One region of the Paenarthrobacter sp. NPDC089322 genome, then DNA from elsewhere that is predicted to be linked to it. Evidence: riboswitches for the same ligand, from Rfam matches in the RefSeq annotation. Region 1 holds a riboswitch; each other region holds the start of a gene.

Region 1 (4,843 bases):
CATGAGCCATCCTGCCGCACCCGGTCCCACAGAACCCGCATCGAATCAACCCGCGCCGACCCTGGCCGTCCGCGCCGTCCTGTTCGACATGGACGGAACCCTGGTGGATTCCACGGCAATCGTCGAGCAGGTGTGGCTTGAGTTCGCCGAGCGCTATGGCTTGGACTACAACGAGATCCTTCGTACTTCCCACGGCGTCCAAGCCGGAGATACGGTGCGACGATACGCTCCGGCAGGCGCGGACATCGAGTCTTTGACTGCCGAACTAGGCGAGATGGAGCGGGCACGCACGGACGGCGTCATCGCACTGCCGGGAGCGGAAGCATTGCTTGAGGCCCTGCCTGCGGACGCGATCGCGCTCGTCACGTCCGCGGACCGAATCCTTGCCGATATCCGCATGCGGGCTGCCGGACTCACTATGCCGGCGACGACGGTCACCGCAGAGGCAGTCACGCGCGGCAAGCCCCATCCGGAGGGATACCTCAAAGCTGCTGCTTTGCTCGGCGCGGAACCGGCCGACGTCGTGGTTTTCGAAGACGCGCCCGCGGGCATCGCTGCTGCCCGCGCGGCCGGGATGCGCACCGTGGTGGTTGGCGACGCCGGGGGCGAACTCGAGCCGGGTATGTGGAGGATTCCGGACTACTCAGCTGTGACAGTCACCGCGGTCAAGGACGACGACGGCGGGCACCTGATCACGCTGACGCTCTAGTACCGCCCGGGTCGGGTAAGCATCTGGTCCTCCCGGAACGCCGGGAGTAGGCTGTGCGCATGTCTGCGTTGCCGGAGGCATACGGTGCTGCATTGGAGCGGGCCATGGCGCACGCTTCGGATTGGCTCGCATCGGTGCCCACACGTTCAGTCCGCCCGAATATGGATGCCGACCAAGTCGCCGCCAAGCTCAACAGCCCGTTGCAGGCCGGCCCCACGGATCCCGCGGACGTCATTGACGAGCTCGCAGCTGTAGCCGAACCCGGCCTCATGGCGATGCAATCCGGCAGGTTCTTCGGTTGGGTGATCGGCGGGACGCTCCCGGCTGCCATGGCTGCTGACTGGCTCGTGAGTGCCTGGGACCAAAACACAGGGCTGCGCTTCGCGACACCGTCTGCTGCCGCGATCGAAGAGTCCGCCGCGAAATGGCTCCTGGAGCTACTGCATCTGCCCGGGAAGTCCGACGTTGGCTTCACCACCGGCGCGACGATGGCCAACTTTGTGGGTTTGGCCGCGGGACGCCAGTATGTGCTGGAACAAGCCGGGTGGGACCTCAATACCTTGGGCCTCGCCGGGGGACCGCGGGTCACGGTGTTCGTTGGCCGGGAACGCCACGAAGTCATCGACCTCGTGGTTCGGTATCTGGGCCTGGGCAACTGCACCCCTGTGGATGTCGACGCACAAGGCCGTATCATCCCGGAGGCGCTGGCAGCGGCGATGGACGCCCAGCCGGGACCCGCCTTGGTGTGTTTGCAGGCCGGCAACATTCACTCGGGCGCGTTCGATCCCGTAGGTCGGGCCACGGAGTTGGCTCACGAGCGGGGCGCCTGGGTGCACGTCGATGGCGCTTTTGGTTTGTGGGCTGCCGTTAGTCCTGAGCTGGGAAAGCACTTGGTTGGTTTGGACACGGCGGATTCCTGGGCAACCGATGCACACAAAACGCTCAACGTCCCTTACGACTCGGGGCTGGCCATCGTGTCGCGACCGGACGTGATGCGCCGCGGTTTCGGAGTCCACGCCAGCTATCTCCCGGCGGACGACCACGGCCCCGGAGATCCGCATGAAAAGGTGCCGGAGCTTTCACGTCGAGCACGCGGCATCCCCGTGTGGGCTGCACTCCGATCATTGGGCACATCCGGCGTCATCGCCATGGTCGACAGGCTGGCTGCAAATGCCCGCGCGTTGGCCGAGGGCCTGGCGGCGATCCCTGGAGTGGAAGTCCTCAATGACGTCGTGTTCACCCAGGTTTCGGTCAGCTTCGGCAGCGACGACCGCACCCGGCGGGTCACTCAGCGCCTCATGGCCGAGGGAACGGTATGGATGTCGGGATCTGCCTGGCATGGCCGCGACATCCTGAGGATCTCCGTGAGCAACTGGTCAACGGACGCCGGAGATGTTGCAGCGTCAATTGCGGCGGTTAGGCACGCCGCGGAGGCGGAGCCTTAAACCGGTTTACGTCAATCAACGCGAAAACCGCGCCGGTTCGCACCGTTCGCATCAGTAACACTGGTGCGAACGGCGGAACCGGCACGGAATTCAAGCCTGGATCGGCTTGGTACCAGTTGCTTAGTACCAGTTGTTGGCCAGGTGGAAGGCGAGGGCTGCCGAGGGGGAGCCGTAGCGTTCCTTGATGTAGTTCAGGCCCCACTTGATCTGCGTCTGGTAGTTCGTCTGCCAGTCGGAGCCAGCCGTTGCCATCTTGCTCGCGGGCAGCGACTGGACGATGCCGTAGGCTCCGCTTGACGGGTTGGTGGCCGTGGTGCGCCAGTTCGATTCCTTTTCCCAGAGCGTGGTCAAGGCGACCATTTCGCTGGCACCCCAGCCGTAGTCGCCGAGGATGCTCAAGGCGTAGGCCTTGGCAGCAGCGGGATCGTCAATTGCCTTGGGGGCAGCGGCAGCTGCCGCGGCTTTTTCAGCGGCGGCGGCAGCAGCGGCGTCGGCGGCTTGCTTGGCGGCGGCTTCAGCGGCTGCCTTCTCTGCTGCGGCGGCCTGTTCTGCAGCAGCCTTTTCAGCGGCTGCCTTCTCAGCGGCAGCCTTTTCGGCGGCGGCCAGAGCGGCGGCTGCCTGATCGGCGGCGGCCCGTTCCGCGGCACCCTTGGCCGCAGCAGCATCCATGGAGGCAGAGATATCAGCCGACTTGTTGCTGAGCTGGGCGTTCGCCTGGGTCTCGGCAGCCTGGCTCATTTCCGGGAGGTTGAATGCGGCGTTGGCGGCCGTACCCAGTGACGCAACACCCAGTGCGGCGGCGACCACACCGGCCACGACGGACATACGCTGACCCGTCTTTCCGCGGCGGGCGGCGTCCTTCAGGACGGACTGCGACTTGGTCAGGGGAGCGGTGTGTTCGTCACGGTGACGCGCGGAAGGGCGCGTCTGATCGTTAAATTCAGACATGTGTGATTACCTCTCAGCGCCTGCGGAGTTAGCTGTCGGGTTCGGATGAGGTCATCCGGCCGCGCGCGTAGCAGCGGCTTCACCCCAAGGGCCAGGAAAATGCCTGGGCCCGGAGACTCTGGGTCCCCCGTCTCTGCCTCGAATGAGAACGGAACTCCGGGAAGTGGCAGAGCTCGGCGCATCCCGGGTGCGGGCCAGGTTGGGGCGACCCACCCTTTCGACGGTACAGGACGATTCGGCTTAAGTCACATTTGGGTAACAGAGATCACGACGACGGTGCGTCGCCTTGCTCGTTTCGTTACACGTATTCGGTGGCCACTGTGGGAAGTCGAAGAGTGAACTCCGTGCGCCCCGGCCTGGACGTGACTTCGACGCTGCCGCCGTGGGCTTGCACGATGGATTCAACAATGGACAAGCCCAAGCCGGAGGTTCCTTCCGAGCCCGATCTGGCAGCGTCGGCCCGGGCAAACCGGGAGAAAATGCGCCTTTGGAAATCGACAGGAATTCCCGGCCCATTGTCCATCACGGTGACCACAGCGTTGCCGTCAGCCGAGAGCGTCACGCCGGTAACCACTGTCGTCCCTGGATCTGTGTGTTTCCTGGCATTTGACAGCAAGTTCGCCAGCACCTGGTGTAGTTGGGTCGCGTCGCCGCGCACGATGATGGGCTCGTCTGGTAGTTGGAGCTTCCATATGTGGTCCGGGGCCATGACTTTCTCGTCGCTGACGGTTTCTATGACGAGTTGGGTCAGGTCTACGTCCGTAACCTTCAGCGGCTGGCCTTCGTCCAGCCTCGCCAGCAACAAGAGGTCCTCCACGAGCGTGGTCATGCGCTCGGACTGGCTCTGCACGCGCGCCAGCGACTTTCGGCCATCCTCCGTAAAGTTCTCTGTCATGCGCAGGAGTTCGGTGTAGCCCCGGATGGCGGTGAGCGGTGTCCGAAGTTCGTGGGATGCATCCGCTACGAATTGCCGCACTTTGGTCTCACTTTCCTGGCGGGCCTCCAGGGCACTGGCAACGTTATTGAGCATCTGGTTCAGGGCATGGCCAACGCTGCCCACCTCGGTTCCGGGGTGGGAGGCCGACGGCGGTACGCGCACCGCCAGTGCCACCTCACCGGCGTCGAGGGGGAGCCGCGAAACCTTGGTGGCCACTTCGGAGAGCTGCTCCAGGGGCCGCATGGTCCTGCGGATGATTACGGTACCTGCGAGGCCGATCAGCACAAGGCCTCCGAGCGAAACGATCACCATGGTCCACACGAGGGAAGCTTCGGCGCTTTGTTTGTCCGCGAGCGGCAGTCCCGTGACAATCACGTCCCCGTAAGCGGTTTCGACTGCTACGAGGCGGTAGTCGCCGTTGGAGAGCGAGCGGTCCACAGGGCCCGTGCCTTTAGGAAGCGCAAGGAGCACCTGCTGGTCCTCCTCCGAGAGGGAGACACGGTTGCCCTTGGCATCGATGAGCCCCGAACTGCTGACGGCGGAACCGTTCATGCGCGCATTGAGCGTCCCCGCGGCTTGGCCCCGGGCTTCCAATGGATCCGGCCTTCCGGACGGTGACGAGGGAAAGCTCGACGGCGGCCTGCCGAAGGATGCGGCGCGGTCCGACGCCTGTGCCAACTGACGGTCAAGCCGCCTGTTGAAAACCATGTCCATGGCGGCGTAACTGACTACTCCAATGGCACTGCAAATGGCCACCAGCAAGGCCATGGCCACCAGGACGAGGCGTGTCCGCAGGTGCCAGGT
Region 2 (4,843 bases), 400 kb from region 1:
CCTCGGAACCGGCAACGCCAAGGTAGCTGGCAAACGCGGTTTCGTGCCCGCCGCCTAGCACCACGGTGAGATTCCCGTCGTCGAGCAATCCCGCGATGGCGCGCCCGGCGCGCTCCTGGCCAGCCTCCAACGAGTCGTCCTCCACAACTACGTCGCCGGCGTCGAACACGTCACGGTCCAGGTGGTACGCCATGGGGCCGAGAGCCTTGCGGATGGCGGCGGGAGCCGCGGCGGCACCAACCCTGCCCTTGTTGCGTCGTACGCCTGCGTCGCTGCAGAAACCCAGCACGACGGCGGGACGCGAGGCTGTCGCGGTGCCCGCCCCGGTGTGGGGTGCTATGGCCTGCCACCAGCGGCGGTGCTCATCGCCCTCGCCATCGAAGCGGCCGGTCCACGGCGTTGGGGTGACGTCTACGGTGAGGCTGCTGGTTTCCATGCTTTAAGCACACCTGAGTCCGTGTGCCAAAACGAGCGCGGAAGGCTGGCGGGTGTCTGGAATTTCAGATCCACCTCCCCGCGAGATGGCACTTAATGACAATGCGCGGGCCAAACATTGTCATTAAGTGCCATCTCGGCGAGGGGCTACTTGACCCCCAGCAGCTCCTCCACGGTTCCAATGCCGAAAAAGAGCAGGAACGCGCCAGCCACGGCCCACATCAGCGGGTGAACTTCGCGGGTGCGGCCTTGGAACGTGCGGATCAGGACGTAGGAAATGAAGCCCGCACCCAGGCCGTTGGCGATGGAGTAGGTGAACGGCATGAGGGCGATGGTCAGAAACGCCGGGATACCGACGCCCCAGTCCTGCCAGTCGATCTTGCCTACCTGGGACACCATCATGAAGCCGACCACCACCAGTGCGGGGGCAACAGCCTCGAAAGGAACCAGGTTGATCAGGGGCGTGAAGAACATGGCCACCAGGAACAGCACACCCGTAACGATGGAAGCCAGGCCGGTGCGTGCACCCTCGCCGATGCCCGCGCCGGATTCCACAAAGATCTGGTTGGACGACACGGACGCGCCACCACCCACGATTGCGCCAAGGGCATCCACCTGAAGGACGCGGTCCACGTTGGGAATGTTGCCGTGCTCGTCGACGGTTCCGGCCTCGTTGGCGAGGCCCACCATGGTGCCCATGGCGTCGAAGAAGATGCTGAGGAGGATCACGAAGGCCAGCAGCGCAGCGGCGATGAAGCCGAGGTGCTCAAAGGCTCCGAAGGGGTTGGCTTTTCCGATCAAGGAAAGGTCCGGGGCGCCCCACTCCGAAAACGTGGGCGCAACGAGGGACCAGCCGCGCGGGTTGACCTTCTCACCATCAAAGCTCGGGCCGATGTGCAGGGTGAATTCGAGAATGGCGGCCAAGGCCGTGGACACGACGATGCCGATCAAGATAGCCCCGCGGACCTTTCGGACCACCAACGCGATGGTCAGGATCAAACCCACGGCGAACACCAGCGTGGGCCAGCCCATGAGCTTGCCATCCACGCCGAGACCGAGGGGAACAGTTGTACCCGCGGCGTCGGGAATCCGGCGGACAAACCCTGCGTTGACCAGGCCGATCAGGGCGATGAAGAGGCCAATGCCCACTACGATTGCCGTCTTCAGAGCCTCAGGCACGGCCTTGAACACCGCGGTGCGGAACCCTGTGAGCACCAGGATCAGCATGGTGACGCCTGAGAGCACCACCAGGCCCATCATGTCCGGCCAGGTCAGCTCGGGGTGAGACGCTACGGTTACCGCCACGAAGGCGTTGACGCCCAGCCCTGTTGCTACGGCAAACGGGTGCTTGGCCCATGCGCCCATGAGGATGGTCAGGACGCCGGCCACGAACGCCGTGGTGGCCGCGACCGCAGTGAATCCGAGGGACGCTCCGCTCGAATCGGCCCCGGAAAGGATCAGGGGGTTCAGCACCACGATGTAGCTCATGGCAAAGAACGTGGCGAACCCGCCGCGGATTTCCCTTGAATACGTGGATCCTCGTTCGGAGATCTTGAAGTAGCGGTCGATGGCAGAACCTTGTTTAAGCATGAAGGTCTCCGGGGATCGGGGGAGTGTGCCCTCAAATCCTATGCCTGCCGATGCGGGACGCCTTGGCAATTCGCCTAGTCTGTAAGGAAGCCAACACTAGGAGAAACCGCCCCATGCGTACCATCCGCCCGCTCCAGGCCGCCGTCGTTGCTGTCCTTGCTTTCGTGTCGGCGCTGCTGTTCGCAGCCGCCCCGGCATCCGCCCACGACGTCGCCGAGTCCACGGCTCCGGCGAACGGTGCCAGCGTGACGGAAGTACCGGCGTCGGTCTCCATTACCTTCAACAACCCGCCGCTGGCCATCGGGTCCGGGGTCACGGTAACCACTGGCGGCGAGAACTGGGCGGACGGCGCGGTTGAGATCATCGACAACCAAGCCGTCCAAAAGTTGCGCCCCGGGGCGCCGGCAGGGGAGTACACCGTGACCTGGCGGGTGGTCAGCTCAGACTCGCACCCCATTGAGGGCACCTTCACGTTCACCGCCACGGGTGGAAGCACGACGACGGGAGGCAGTTCGGCGGGTGCGTCACCCTCGGCTTCGGCCACCTCTTCGGCCGTGGTGCCGACGGCGGGAACAGCGGCTCCCGGCGCGGAAAATAACGAATCGGAACCGGCCGCATCCCAGCCCTTCCCCTGGAGCATTGTGGGCCTGGCGGTCGTGGCGGTCGGTCTCGTGATCTTCCTCGCTGTTACCGCCCGTAAGAAACTGGCTGCGAATGACGCCGAGGACGATAATCCCGCGGAATGACGGGACTTTCTACATAGCGTCGAAGGTCTCGAATCGGTCACCGCGACACGCGGAACTTGAACTTCTCGTTACTCAAATGTGACTTTGACGTGATCGTCGCGTACGGTAGTACCTGTGCCCGATCCATGTACGGGGCACTTCCGGCCTGATTGCCTAGCTCTGCCGCAGTCCGGAATCCGTTCGCAGACAAACCTACGGCAGAGACGGGGAACCCAATTTGGGCCGCTTTCAAGTGCGCCCTTGGGGTGAAGTCACGAAGCTTCCGCTGAACAGCGGGGGATAGTGGCCGGGTGACTCCCATCCGAATCCGACAGCTAACCTCGCAGGCATCGGGAGAGGCTTTTTCATGTCTTCACGCATTCTTCGCGGCCGTCGTAAGGCGGACAGCGCACGTCCCAATCCGTTCATCTCCATCTCCAAGGCTGTTGCCAGCAACGCTTCGGGTGCAGGCCGCCAGGCTGCTGTTATCGCCGCAGCTTCGGGCCTCGTCCTGACCGGCTCCATTGCTGCCCACGCAGCGGAGACCCCGGCACAGGCACCTGTGGAGCGCGACTCCAGCCCCGCCACGGTGGCACAGGCCGTTTCCGAGGCCCCCAACAAGGTTGTCACCGCCGCTGCAACGGCCACCGTCAACTTCGAGCGTCCTGCTGTAGCCTCGGTTGCTGCACCGGTCATCGAGAAGCCGGCCCCTGCTCCGGCACCCAAGAAGGCTGCAGCCACCACCACCGCCGCAGCCGCTCCGGCCAAGGCGACGGCAACCGCAACTGCGACCGCTCCGGCTCCGGCCGCTCCTGCTGCCGCAGCTCCGGCCGCCGGTGGCGTCAACGCCGCCATGGTTGCCTCGGCCTACGCCCAGATCGGCATCTTCCAGGACTGCACCGCCATGGTCGAGAAGGCCCTCGGTTCGGCAGGTATCCCGGTTGGCGACCTCGGTCCCATGCAGTTCATGAACTACGGCAAGGTCGTCAGCGACCCCCAGCCGGGTGACATGATCGTCCAGTCCGGCCACGTTGCCATCTACATCGGCAACGGCCAGGCCATCAGCGGTGGCATCAACGGCAACCAGACGGGCATCCACCCCATCAGCTGGCTCACCGCAACGGGTCCCCTGACCTACGTACGCGCCGGCGCCTAAGCCTCACGTTCAAAGGCCGGTGCCTTCAACGACTTACGTCGTCGGAGGCACCGGCCTTTGGGGTTAAGCTTGCTTGAAAATTTGCCTGGGAACTTGGTTCAGACCATGGCCAGGCCGGGTCCTGCGGGAAGCGCCACCCTGGAAGAGATTGCCTGTCCCACAGCCTTGGCCTGACGGAGTACTTCCTTCGGAGAAGGCGTGACCAGTTCCCCGACACCCACCAAATGCATGCCGACGGCCCGCATGGCTGCCACGAAGTTTTGGCCGATGGAGATTCCCAGCTCCGTGAGCATCCGGCGAAGCTGGCTTTGTGCGCACCGCGTCACCACAATGTGGTCCGCCAACAAGACGCCGTTGGCCGTGTGCACAGCCCACTGGCGTGCTGCGGGCTCAAAGGACCCGGAAGCGCTGACGCCGAGAAAGTCCAGGCGAACGGCCCGCGTGGTGTTACGTACATCCAGCTGATGGCTCGCGGCATAGTTGCGCAGGTGGCGGAGGATTTCGTTGCGTTCCTGCATCGCGGCGGGGTCCGCGGCGTCGCAGCGTTGCAGCATTCCGGTGTGGAGGGACGGTGCCGTTGCGGAAAGGCTTCCCAACCCGTCCACCACAATGGAGTTCACGCCGTAGCGGCTCAGTTCGCTGGCCACTGCCAAGCCGGAAAGACCGGCTCCGATGACCACGGTAGTGGTACGTTCCGTGCCGGAATCAGGCGCGTATGACACTGCTTGGTTCCTCCTTGACGTTGTGCCCGGGGGCATCGCATGGACAGCGTCCGGGTTCCCCAAGCGGCCGCAAATAAATGGCCGGTTTGTGTCCTGGGACACCTTTGCCGGCCATTCGGTGACTCGAACATTACCCAACTTTTTCTGCCATGGATAGCCTTCCCTTCAGCGTGTTTTGGTTGTTCATCCGGAGCGGAATCCGGGACGTGCGGCTG
Region 3 (4,843 bases), on a different contig from region 1:
CAGGAAGTCCGGGATCCAACGGCCGCTTGCCTTGATCCGGGCGGCGCGCTCCAACGCGGCGGGGGAGAAGAGGCCAAGCCACAGTCCGCCGTCGGAAGCGAAATTCTTCTGCGGCGCGAAGTAGTAGACATCCGACTCGGCAACGTCAACGTCCAGTCCGCCCGCCGCGGAGGTGGCGTCCACCAAGACCAGTGAACCTTCGTCAGCGCCGGGGACGCGCTTGACAGGGGCAGCCACACCCGTTGACGTCTCGTTTTGCGGCCACGCGTAAACATCCACTCCGGCCTCGGCCTTGGGGGCGGGGCGGGTGCCCGGCTCGGACTTGATGATGGAAGACTCCGCCAGGAACGGTGCCTTATTGGTGGCTGAAGCGAACTTGGAGCCGAACTCGCCGAAGGAGAGGTGCTGGGCTTTCTCCTCGACGAGGCCGAACGCGGCCACGTCCCAGAAAGCGGTGGAGCCACCGACGCCAAGGATTACCTCGTAGCCCTCGGGTGCCCGGAAGAACCTGCTGAGTCCCTCGCGCACCGAGCCCACAAGGTTCTTAACCGGGGCCTGGCGATGGGACGTGCCCAGGATGGTGGCGGACGCGGCAGAGAGTGCCTCGATCTGCTCCGGGCGGACCTTGGACGGTCCTGCGCCGAAGCGTCCGTCCTTGGGCAGCAAGTCGGCGGGAATGGTGATGCTGTTGTCGCTCACGTGTGGCTCCAATGGGTATGGGTTAGAGAGGGGTCGTGGCAGGTGGCAACGGCTGCCCCTTCGACTCCCCAATTCTGCCTGACACGGCACGCGGGCAGTAACCCGCACCTGTCATAGTCCGCCACGTGGGACGAAGGGGCTGTGCGCGGGGGGGCCTTGTGCGCGAAAAAATTATCAAGAGTAATTCCAAATAAGCTAGGCTTGGATTGGCGTTCTTGAGGCGACGGTTGCACACCATCCGCCTTGGCCCGAACGCGGTACGGTGGAGATTACGCAAGAACTGCGTTCGAGGAGAGCTGAGCTGGATGACGGATCTGATCGATACCACTGAGATGTATCTTCGGACCATTTTGGAGCTTGAGGAAGAGAACATCGTGGCTCTTCGCGCACGCATCGCGGAGCGCCTGCGCCACTCCGGTCCCACGGTCTCGCAGACCATCGGACGCATGGAGCGTGACGGCCTGGTGGTGGTTTCCAATGACCGCCATCTCGAATTGACGGAAGTCGGCCGGAAGCGTGCCACAGAGGTCATGCGTAAGCACCGCCTCGCCGAGAGGCTCCTGGCTGATGTCATCGGACTCGACTGGGCTTATGTCCACGATGAAGCCTGCCGGTGGGAGCACGTGATGAGTGAGCGCGTGGAGCGAAGGCTCTATGAGTTGCTTGAACACCCTACGGAGTCTCCTTATGGGAACCCCATCCCGGGCCTTGAAGCCCTCGGTGGATTGGCCGACCAGGCTTTCGCGCGCTCGGACGTCAACCTCCTGCACGCCATGGACGGCTACGCCGCTGATTCACGCGTTGTTGTGAGCCGCCTCGCCGAACCCATTCAGGTGGAGCCTGAGCTCCTTACCCAGCTTGACGAGGGCGGAATCCGCCCGGGTGCGGCCGTGTCTCTGGAACGCGTGGGGGAGTACATCTCCGTCCGCGTACCTGGCATCGAAGGAGCCCTGGAGCTCCCGCCCGAGGTGGCAGCCCACGTCTTCGTTGCCGTCAGCTGACAGCCAGCCCGCAAGCCTTACCGCAGGACGCTCTTCCCGAAGGAAGGGCGTCCTGCGGCTTTGCGGTGCCGGCGTGTCGGATCTCACTTTCAAGCCGATGGCCTCCGTGTGACCTGCGGTTTTCGGTAAATGATGATAAGGGCCCCTCGCGGACCCGACGTTTTGGTAGATAACGAATTTATTACTGCGGCCTTTAATCCCCTATAGTTATCTACTAGCGCTGATACCAAAGCGTTACCTGATCTGGAGCCGAGCTCTGCCAGCAGATCAGGTGTGTCATCCACCACTGGCAGAGGCGGGGGAACCACAAGCGGCTGCCTAAAGAAGCAGCCTTGGGGTGAAGTCCGCAGCAGAAGTGCCTACTAACGCAAGTCCTTCCCGGGATACCTGTGTGCCGTGTGCGCTTCGTGCGGGCCGGGTCTTTGAACTCTCTGATCCGAATCCGACAGCTAACTTCGCAGGCTTTCCAGAGAGGACAGAGTTTGACATCGCAGAACGTCAGGGGTCGCCGCCGTGCGTCCGGCCCCGCTGCTGAGCTGCGGCCAGCCCGCGTCGTAACGGAGATCCGGCCCCGCGACACCCAGCGCCAGGTGCGCCGCCGTAAGAGCCCGATGCGCCAGGTAGCCGACTTCGCCGCAGCCAGTGGCGTCGGGCAGAAAGCCGGCGTTGCGCTCGCTGCCACCGGCCTTGCCTTGACTGTCGGCCTGCCGGCCACGAGCCCCGTCATGGCCACCTCGGAATCCGGTCAGACTGAGGCAGCCTTGACCGTTCCCGGCGGCAGCCAGCCGGAAGTTTCAGCAGCTGCATCAGCCAAAATCGACTTCAGCCGCGCTGCCGTAGCCACCGCTGCCGACCCCGACGGCAAGCTCAAGCAGCTGTTGAGCGCCCAGTCCGCGGAAAGCATCCAGCGTGCTTCGTCCGTGGGCAGCCTTGGCAGCCCCTTGGACACGCTCAGCACGGCTTCACCCTTCGGGTATCGAATCAGCCCCCTCACGGGTGGTGCCGGCGACTTCCACCGGGGCCAGGACTTCGTGGCCCAGTGCGGTACCGCGGTGCACGCCGCCGCTGCCGGCAAGGTCACTTTCGCGGGATGGCATGAGTACGGTGGAGGGAACCGCGTGGTGGTGGACCACGGCAACGGGCTTGAAACCACCTACAACCACCTTTCCTCCTTCACCGTCAAGGTCGGTCAGACCGTCAGCCGTGGCGACACTGTTGCCTTGAGCGGCACTACTGGTGCTTCCACGGGTTGCCACCTCCACTTCGAGGTACAGGTCAACGGCGAAGTCGTGGACCCCATGAGCTGGCTCTAAGCAAATTTGATGGTCACCTCTCGCATTGATGACACGCCCCGTGACCTGAATGTGACATTCGCAAACTTCTGTTGTACCGTCTAAAGCGCATCGGCTTTTTAGGGGGCCGATGCACTTGAGTGGATTGCCTAGCTCTGCCACCACTCAAGGTCCGTTCGCATAATTCGTCTGGCAGGGGCGGGGGAACCACTTCTGGCCTTCTTCGGAAGGCCTTGGGGTTAAGTCGCAAAGTTTCCTTGGAAGCCGCGTGGCCGGATGACTCCCATCCGAATCCGACAGCTCACCTCGTAGGCATTGGGAGAGGCTACCTTCGTGTCATCACGCACTACCCCTGCGCGCCATCGCGCCGAAACGGTTCGTACGAACCCGCTGAACTCGCTTTCCAAAGCCGTTCACAGCAATGCTGGCACCGTAGGCCGCCAAGCCGCCGTTCTGGCTGCAGCCTCTGGACTCGTTCTCAGCGTCGGACTCCCGGCCCAAGCGGCTGACACCGATGTTTCCACGACGGAAGCCTCCGGCGCCCAGCAGCTGGTTGCCACCGCAGTCGTTACCGCGGAACCCACCGCAAGCGTTTCCTTCGAGAGTCCCGTCGTGGTAACCAAGGAAGCCCCCAAGGTCCAGCGTGCCTCCCAACGCACACAGACCGGTGGCGCCCAGGGCGCGGCCAACCAGGCGAACGGCGCCGTGACTGCCCAGTCGTCCAAAACCAAGGATTCTGCCTCCAGCGCAGCGGCGTCCGGTCTTGCCGCCATCGCCTACACCGGCATCGGCCACCCCTACGTCTGGGGCGGTACTTCCCCCAACGGCTGGGACTGCTCCGGATTCACCCAGTGGGTCTACGCGCAGGCCGGCATCAGCATTCCCCGCGTCAACGCCTGGACGGCTATGACTCCCACCAGCACACCCGCTCCCGGCGACCTCGTCATGCAGAACGGCGGGGCCCACGTGGGTATCTACGTCGGCAACGGCATGATGATCAGCGCGCTGAACCCGAGCCAGGGAACGCTGCTTCATTCCGTGGCATCCACCGGCTCGTCCTCCTTCTACACCCTCCGCTAGAAAACATCCCGTTCGGGGCAGGCCAGCATGCCCCCCAAGTGCTGGTCGGCCCATGACCCGCGCCGTCCCCAACCGTGCGCGGACACGAAAAGAGAGTCATCATGACCAGTGCCAACAAAGTTGCACGGCATCGCGCTGAGGCCCCCAAGACCAGCTCCCTCGCCGTGATCGCCAAAGCTGTCAGCGACAACGCCGGTGGCGTTGGCCGCCAGGCTGCAGTCATTGCCGCTGCCTCGGGCCTGGTCCTGACCAGCGGCGTCGCTGCCAACGCGGCGGACACCAACGTCCAGCGTGAATCGACGGCCACGTCCACGCTCGACGTCCAGGCAGTTTCCCAGGCCACCATCGCTGCCGATTCCACTGTGGCGATCTCTTACGAGAGCCCGGTTGTTACCACGGTGGAGGCTCCGGCTCCCGTGGAAGAGAAGGCGCCTGCCAAGGCTGAAGCCCCGGCTGCAACGGCAGGCTCCGCTGCCACGCAGTCCGGTACCGCCAAACTCGCTGTCACCAACGAGGCACCTTCGGCGAAAGCTCCGGCGGCTTCCAGCGGCTTGGGCGCAGCCATTGCCGCAGCGGCCTACGCCCAATTGGGTGTGACCCAGGATTGCACCATGTTGGTAACCAACTCCCTGGCGGCCGTCGGTATCAACTTCCACGACTGGCCGGCCGGTTACCTCTCGCTGGGCCGCACCGTCAGTGCAGCCGAAGCCCAGCCCGGCGACCTCCTCTACTACGCCAACGGCGGCTACGGCGGACTTGCCCACATCGCCG
Region 4 (4,843 bases), on a different contig from region 1:
CAACCCGTCCGCAGCGTCAAGGAGCGTGTCCAGATCCACGGCAGACTGCGAAGGTGCAGCTGTGGGACTTCCCGTCGGTTTGGGCTTCTTGGACGGATCCGAGGTTGGTGTCGGCGTGGGGGTGACTGTCGGCGTCGTCGTGGGCGTGGGGGTAGCCGGCTGCGTGGGTACCGGTTGAGTGGGTACCGGGGTGGTCACGCCGGGTACCGGGGTGACAACCGACGGCGCGGCGGATGGTACCCAGACAGGGTCCGCCAGCGACACTTCCGGAGTCGGAATGGACGACGACGCTCCCGTAGGTGCCTCGGCGGCGGGCTGCCGGGCATCAGTTGTTGCTTTGCCGGCTTCCGCAGGGGGCCCTGTTGTGGCTTCCGTCGCAGCTGACGTGGACGAAGCAGTGGAGTATGAAGGGGTCGGTGCCGGGGATGCCTTACCTGTCTGGCGTCCTTCGCCATCCTTGGTCCCGCCGGCCTCATTGCTCTGCGTTTCCTGGCCAAAGAACGGCAGCTCGAGGGCCTGGCTCATGGTTCCCGCGGTGAGCACCAGGCCAAGAGCTCCAGCCACCACGGCCATGCGCTGGCTCATGGTCTTGACGGAGGCAGCCTTGGTCAAGGCAGCGTGCGGCTCCCGGCTCAACGTCGACGTTCCGAGGGACAGGCCGCCGAAGCCGGACTGGGTAGCCGAAGAGTTGGCCGCCTCTGCCGTGCTCAGGGCCGTGCCGTGCTCGCGCGCCTGGCTCCGGGCGGCCTTGCGACTCGCGAGACCTGCGGCTGCTGTGGCTGCTGCGGCGATCTGCGCCGGGGATTTGGCCTGGGCGGGTGACCCGGCGGGGACGGACTCGGATGCTGTGATCACCGGAAGCGCTGCCGTCGCGGGTTCCGCTGGTGCTTCTTCAACGGGTGCGACGACGGGAATCGCCGCCGTGGCGGGCTCGGCGGGTACCGGTTCTTCGGGAACTTCCTCGGCAGACCCTGCCGGAGCGACGACGGGAATGGCCGCGGTAGCCGGCTCCGGTTGTTCCGCTTCCGGCACAGCTGCGGCCTGTGCCGCGCGCTCACGCTCGGCCGCCCGGGCGGCCGCACGGGTGGTGGGCGCAGCGACGGTAGGAATCGCCGCCGTGGCGGGTTCCGGCGTCGAGGTTTGCGCGGTTGGTTCGCTGGTGGGGGATCCGCTGGGTTCGGCCCGACGGCGTCCGGTTGGCTTTAGGCGCTCGCGTGCAATTTGGGCGCGGCGCGGCTGATCCATGGTTGGGGACATGGTGGTTGCCTCTCAACGCCTGCGAGGTTAGCTGTCGGGTTCGGACGAGGCCGTCCGGCCGCACATGGCGGCTTCACCCCGAGGGCCTGTTGGGGGGTCAGGCCCGGGAACTCTGGGTCCCCCGTCTCTGCCGCGGGTCTGGCGGATTCCGAAGTGCGGCAGAGCTCGGCGTCACCCCGGAAGCGGCCCAGCGGAGAGTCGGGTCGCCCTTCGACGGTACATGAGCCGGAAAGTAAAGTCACATTAATGTAACGGACGGAACGCCTGCCCTCGCGGCGCGTGCTGAGGGCCTAGGCTTCGGAGCCGTTGTCCGCAGCGACGTTTTATCCACATATCGGTCGCCAACCCTAGCCTTACGCTGCGACCGGCAGGTAGACATGAGCTATGGATCTCCCTGTGAAGCCGCCGGTCTCGCCCATGCTTGCCAAGTCCGTGCCAAACATTCCGGACGTTGGGCACTATGAACCCAAGTGGGACGGCTTCAGGACCATCGTTTTCAAGGATGGCGAGGACATCATCCTGGGAAGCCGGAACGAGAAACCCATGACGAGGTACTTCCCGGAGCTCGTCGAAGCACTGCGAAGGAACCTTCCGGACAAGTGCGTGATCGATGGCGAGATCGTGCTTATCGCAGACAACAAACTTGAATTTGAGCTGCTGCAACAGCGGATCCACCCGGCCGACAGCAGGGTCAGGATGCTGGCAGACAAAACACCGGCGTCCATGATTGCCTTCGACATCCTCGCGTTGGGCGACGACGACCTCATGGTCCGGCCCTTCTCCGAGCGTCGCGCCATTCTTGAAAAAGCCCTCGCGCATGCCTCGGCCCCCGTCTATGTGACGCCTGCCGTTTCAGATCTCGACAAAGCCCGGGAATGGTTCGTGCAGCTTGAGGGAGCAGGGCTCGACGGCGTGCTGTCCAAACCGTTGGACGGCACCTACCAGCCGAACAAGCGGGTGATGTTCAAGACCAAGCATGAGCGCACCGCCGATTGCGTGGTGTCCGGGTTCCGCTGGCATAAAACGGCGAAAGTGGTGGGCTCCATGTTGTTGGGGCTTTATGACGATGCGGGGCGGCTGCAGCACGTCGGCGTAGTGGCGTCGTTCCCCATGGCCAAGCGCGAAAGCCTGGTCGCGGAATTGGAGCCCTACCGGATTGAGCTCAGCGAACACCCTTGGGGTCAGTGGGCCGCCCAAAGCGAAGAGGATACAGGCGGAACGCGCATGCCCGGCGCTCAGAGCCGATGGAGTGGCGGCAAAGACTTTTCCTTTGTGCCGCTGCGGCCGGAACTGGTGATTGAGGTTGCCTACGACTACATGGAGGGGGACAGGTTCAGGCACACCACCCAGTTCCGCCGGTGGCGTCCGGACCGGACCCCGGAGAGTTGCACCTACGAGCAGATCGAGGAACCCGCGGACTACGACCTCTCCGAGATCCTGAAGCTGCCGTAGCCCCGGGCCGAACGTAGTCCTGGACTACTCCTCGTGTCCCTGGTCCCGGCTCATGCTGTCTTCGGCCGGCGGTGTCTCTCCCGGGGGTACACCTCCGCCGGGCTCCAGCCCCGTGACGTTGCCGTTGGCGGGATCGGGATTGGCAGATGCTGCGGGGTCGCTGTCTTCGTCCTTGCGCATGTCCGGATCTTCGTGGATGCTGTCGGGCTCCGCCGCGCCGCTCACTCCGAAGGTCTGCGGATCGTCTTCCGGGTCATAGCTGGTCATGGTCAACCCTTTCCTCAGCAAACTTACTTTCGACCTTGCCCTGTCAGCCTAACCGGGGCGCGCCCGAGCCAACAAGGGCCGCACCCGAGGCGGGGGCGTCGACGGTAAGCGACTAATTCTGCCGGGATGTTGCCGAGACGAAGCTCCGGATGGCATCGGCTACCGCTTGAGGGCGCATGTGCTGTGCTACATGGCCGACGCCGTTGATCTCCACGAGCCTGCCCTGCGGTACTGCCCGCGAAAGGCGCAGCGACCATTCGGGGCCAGCCACGTGATCCCTGCTGCCGCGAAGGATCAGGACCGGGACGTCCACGTTGGCCAGTCGTTTCTCCGTGGGGTACTCCATCATCACGGGTAGTTCAGTCAGGTACCAGCGGGGGCCGCAACGAAGGTAATCGGTGACCACGATCCAGTTGGAGGACGGGCTTTCGCGAAGGAGGCCGTCCAGGAACAAGGCCAGGGACTGTCTCCCGATGTTCTTGTGCCGCGAATCCACCACGGGACCCATGAGCACCAGGTGTTGCACCCGTTCGGGCTCGCATAAGGCTGCCTCGATGGCGAACTGCACACCCATGGAGTGGCCCACAAGCACGTATGATTCGATGCCGCAGGACTTGAGTGCCTCAGCAATGTACGCGCCATAGTCCTCGACTGACAGTTGGCGGCCGGGCTTGGGGGTTCCTGCAAAGCCCGGAAGGTCCAAGGAATACGTGGGTGAACCGGCTGCGAGGACGGCGTGCAGCCTTGCGAGGTAGCGATGGGAAACGCCGATGCCGTGGATGAGAACGTACACGGGCTCGCCATTTGCCTGGGCGCCCGGCGGCGGCGTTCCATTCGTCCAGAGGATCCGGCCCGTCAGGCCGCGCGCTTCGACGTCGGCGGATAGTAGTGCTGTCAGTGTTTACTCCCGGGCAGCGTCGTCGGATTCGGCGGGGTCGCCTGCAGGGTGCGGGGCATCAGGTGATGCAGCAGCGTTAGCGGCGTCCCGGCGTCGGGCAATCTTGGACTCGGTCCACATGGCGACGGCGACGAACACGACGCATGCAAACATGAAGGTGGCAACGAAGTTCAATCCCATGGCGGAACCCAAGGGTGCGGCAAGGGCCATTGCGGCCACCCCGGCCACTATATGCCACCCTTTGAAATTGCCCACCAAACAAGCGTAACCCCGGGTTTTACAGGTGCTGGTCCGTTGGCTGGGATCGTTGCTTGATCCTTATCACTCCGACACTTTAGTGGGTGTCGGCGTCATCTGCGGCGCCATGCCCGGCAGCCGCCTCGGCCTGCTTCCTCTTCTGCGTTTCGAGCCACTCCATGATGGCTGCCTGCCGGATCCTGCGGTGGGTTCCGCGGTACTCCACCGGGATCTCGCCGCGGTCGGTCATATTGCGCAGGTAGGTGTGCGAGATGCCGGCGAGTTCGGCCGCCTGCGAGGTAGTGAGCATTTCCTCCACGCTGCTTACGGTCACGGTTTCGCCTCGGCCCAGCCTCGCGAGAAGGTCGACGACGGCGTCCCTCGCCTGGTCGGGGAGGCGGTGGACGGTGCCATCCACGAACACGGTGATGTCGTCGCTGTCCTGGAGGGAGCGTGCCAGATTCCGGGCTTCATCGGCGGGGAGCCCGGCCGTGACGCGGGGAGCTATCAATGCCATGGCAGAAGCCTAACGCGGGGGCAGGGAGCTCTGTGCCGGCAGCCCGTTTCGTTGCTTCGCTGCGCAGTGTGCCGTACGTGCGGCACAGTACGCAGCGAGGCAACGAAATGGAGAAAAATAAGCGTTGACAGTTCTGAGGTAACGCGCGTAACCTAATTCACACGCTCGAAGTAACGCGCGTTACCTACTATCCAAGCATCCGGAGCATTCAATGG

What was found. A riboswitch is a leader RNA that binds a small molecule or an ion and turns the genes downstream of it on or off. The one in region 1 is predicted to bind cyclic di-AMP.
Region 2: another riboswitch for cyclic di-AMP. It lies ahead of AB0N65_RS02020 (NlpC/P60 family protein); the one in region 1 lies ahead of AB0N65_RS00135 (hypothetical protein).
Region 3: another riboswitch for cyclic di-AMP. It lies ahead of AB0N65_RS06065 (M23 family metallopeptidase); the one in region 1 lies ahead of AB0N65_RS00135 (hypothetical protein).
Region 4: another riboswitch for cyclic di-AMP. It lies ahead of AB0N65_RS19630 (hypothetical protein); the one in region 1 lies ahead of AB0N65_RS00135 (hypothetical protein).

Annotation. Positions count from the first base shown of each region.
Region 1 is NZ_JBFBGW010000001.1:26,218-31,060, reverse strand. Features, by position in the region: gene AB0N65_RS00145 (HAD-IA family hydrolase) at 2-709, shown strand; gene AB0N65_RS00140 (aminotransferase class V-fold PLP-dependent enzyme) at 769-2,154, shown strand; gene AB0N65_RS00135 (hypothetical protein) at 2,275-3,102, opposite strand; cyclic di-AMP (ydaO/yuaA leader) riboswitch at 3,106-3,291, opposite strand; gene AB0N65_RS00130 (HAMP domain-containing sensor histidine kinase) at 3,401-4,843, opposite strand, start outside.
Region 2 is NZ_JBFBGW010000001.1:424,874-429,716, reverse strand. Features, by position in the region: gene hutG (formimidoylglutamase) at 1-436, opposite strand, end outside; gene AB0N65_RS02030 (NCS2 family permease) at 583-2,025, opposite strand; gene AB0N65_RS02025 (copper resistance CopC family protein) at 2,139-2,771, shown strand; cyclic di-AMP (ydaO/yuaA leader) riboswitch at 2,922-3,114, shown strand; gene AB0N65_RS02020 (NlpC/P60 family protein) at 3,118-3,906, shown strand; gene AB0N65_RS02015 (FAD-dependent monooxygenase) at 4,005-4,628, opposite strand.
Region 3 is NZ_JBFBGW010000004.1:79,945-84,787, forward strand. Features, by position in the region: gene serC (phosphoserine transaminase) at 1-699, opposite strand, end outside; gene AB0N65_RS06060 (metal-dependent transcriptional regulator) at 1,005-1,700, shown strand; cyclic di-AMP (ydaO/yuaA leader) riboswitch at 1,938-2,179, shown strand; gene AB0N65_RS06065 (M23 family metallopeptidase) at 2,183-3,013, shown strand; cyclic di-AMP (ydaO/yuaA leader) riboswitch at 3,153-3,321, shown strand; gene AB0N65_RS06070 (C40 family peptidase) at 3,326-4,072, shown strand; gene AB0N65_RS06075 (NlpC/P60 family protein) at 4,174-4,843, shown strand, end outside.
Region 4 is NZ_JBFBGW010000028.1:18,673-23,515, reverse strand. Features, by position in the region: gene AB0N65_RS19630 (hypothetical protein) at 1-1,257, opposite strand, end outside; cyclic di-AMP (ydaO/yuaA leader) riboswitch at 1,260-1,411, opposite strand; gene AB0N65_RS19625 (ATP-dependent DNA ligase) at 1,642-2,709, shown strand; gene AB0N65_RS19620 (DUF6480 family protein) at 2,734-2,976, opposite strand; gene AB0N65_RS19615 (alpha/beta hydrolase) at 3,089-3,874, opposite strand; gene AB0N65_RS19610 (hypothetical protein) at 3,878-4,084, opposite strand; gene AB0N65_RS19605 (helix-turn-helix domain-containing protein) at 4,209-4,628, opposite strand; gene AB0N65_RS19600 (LacI family DNA-binding transcriptional regulator) at 4,840-4,843, shown strand, end outside.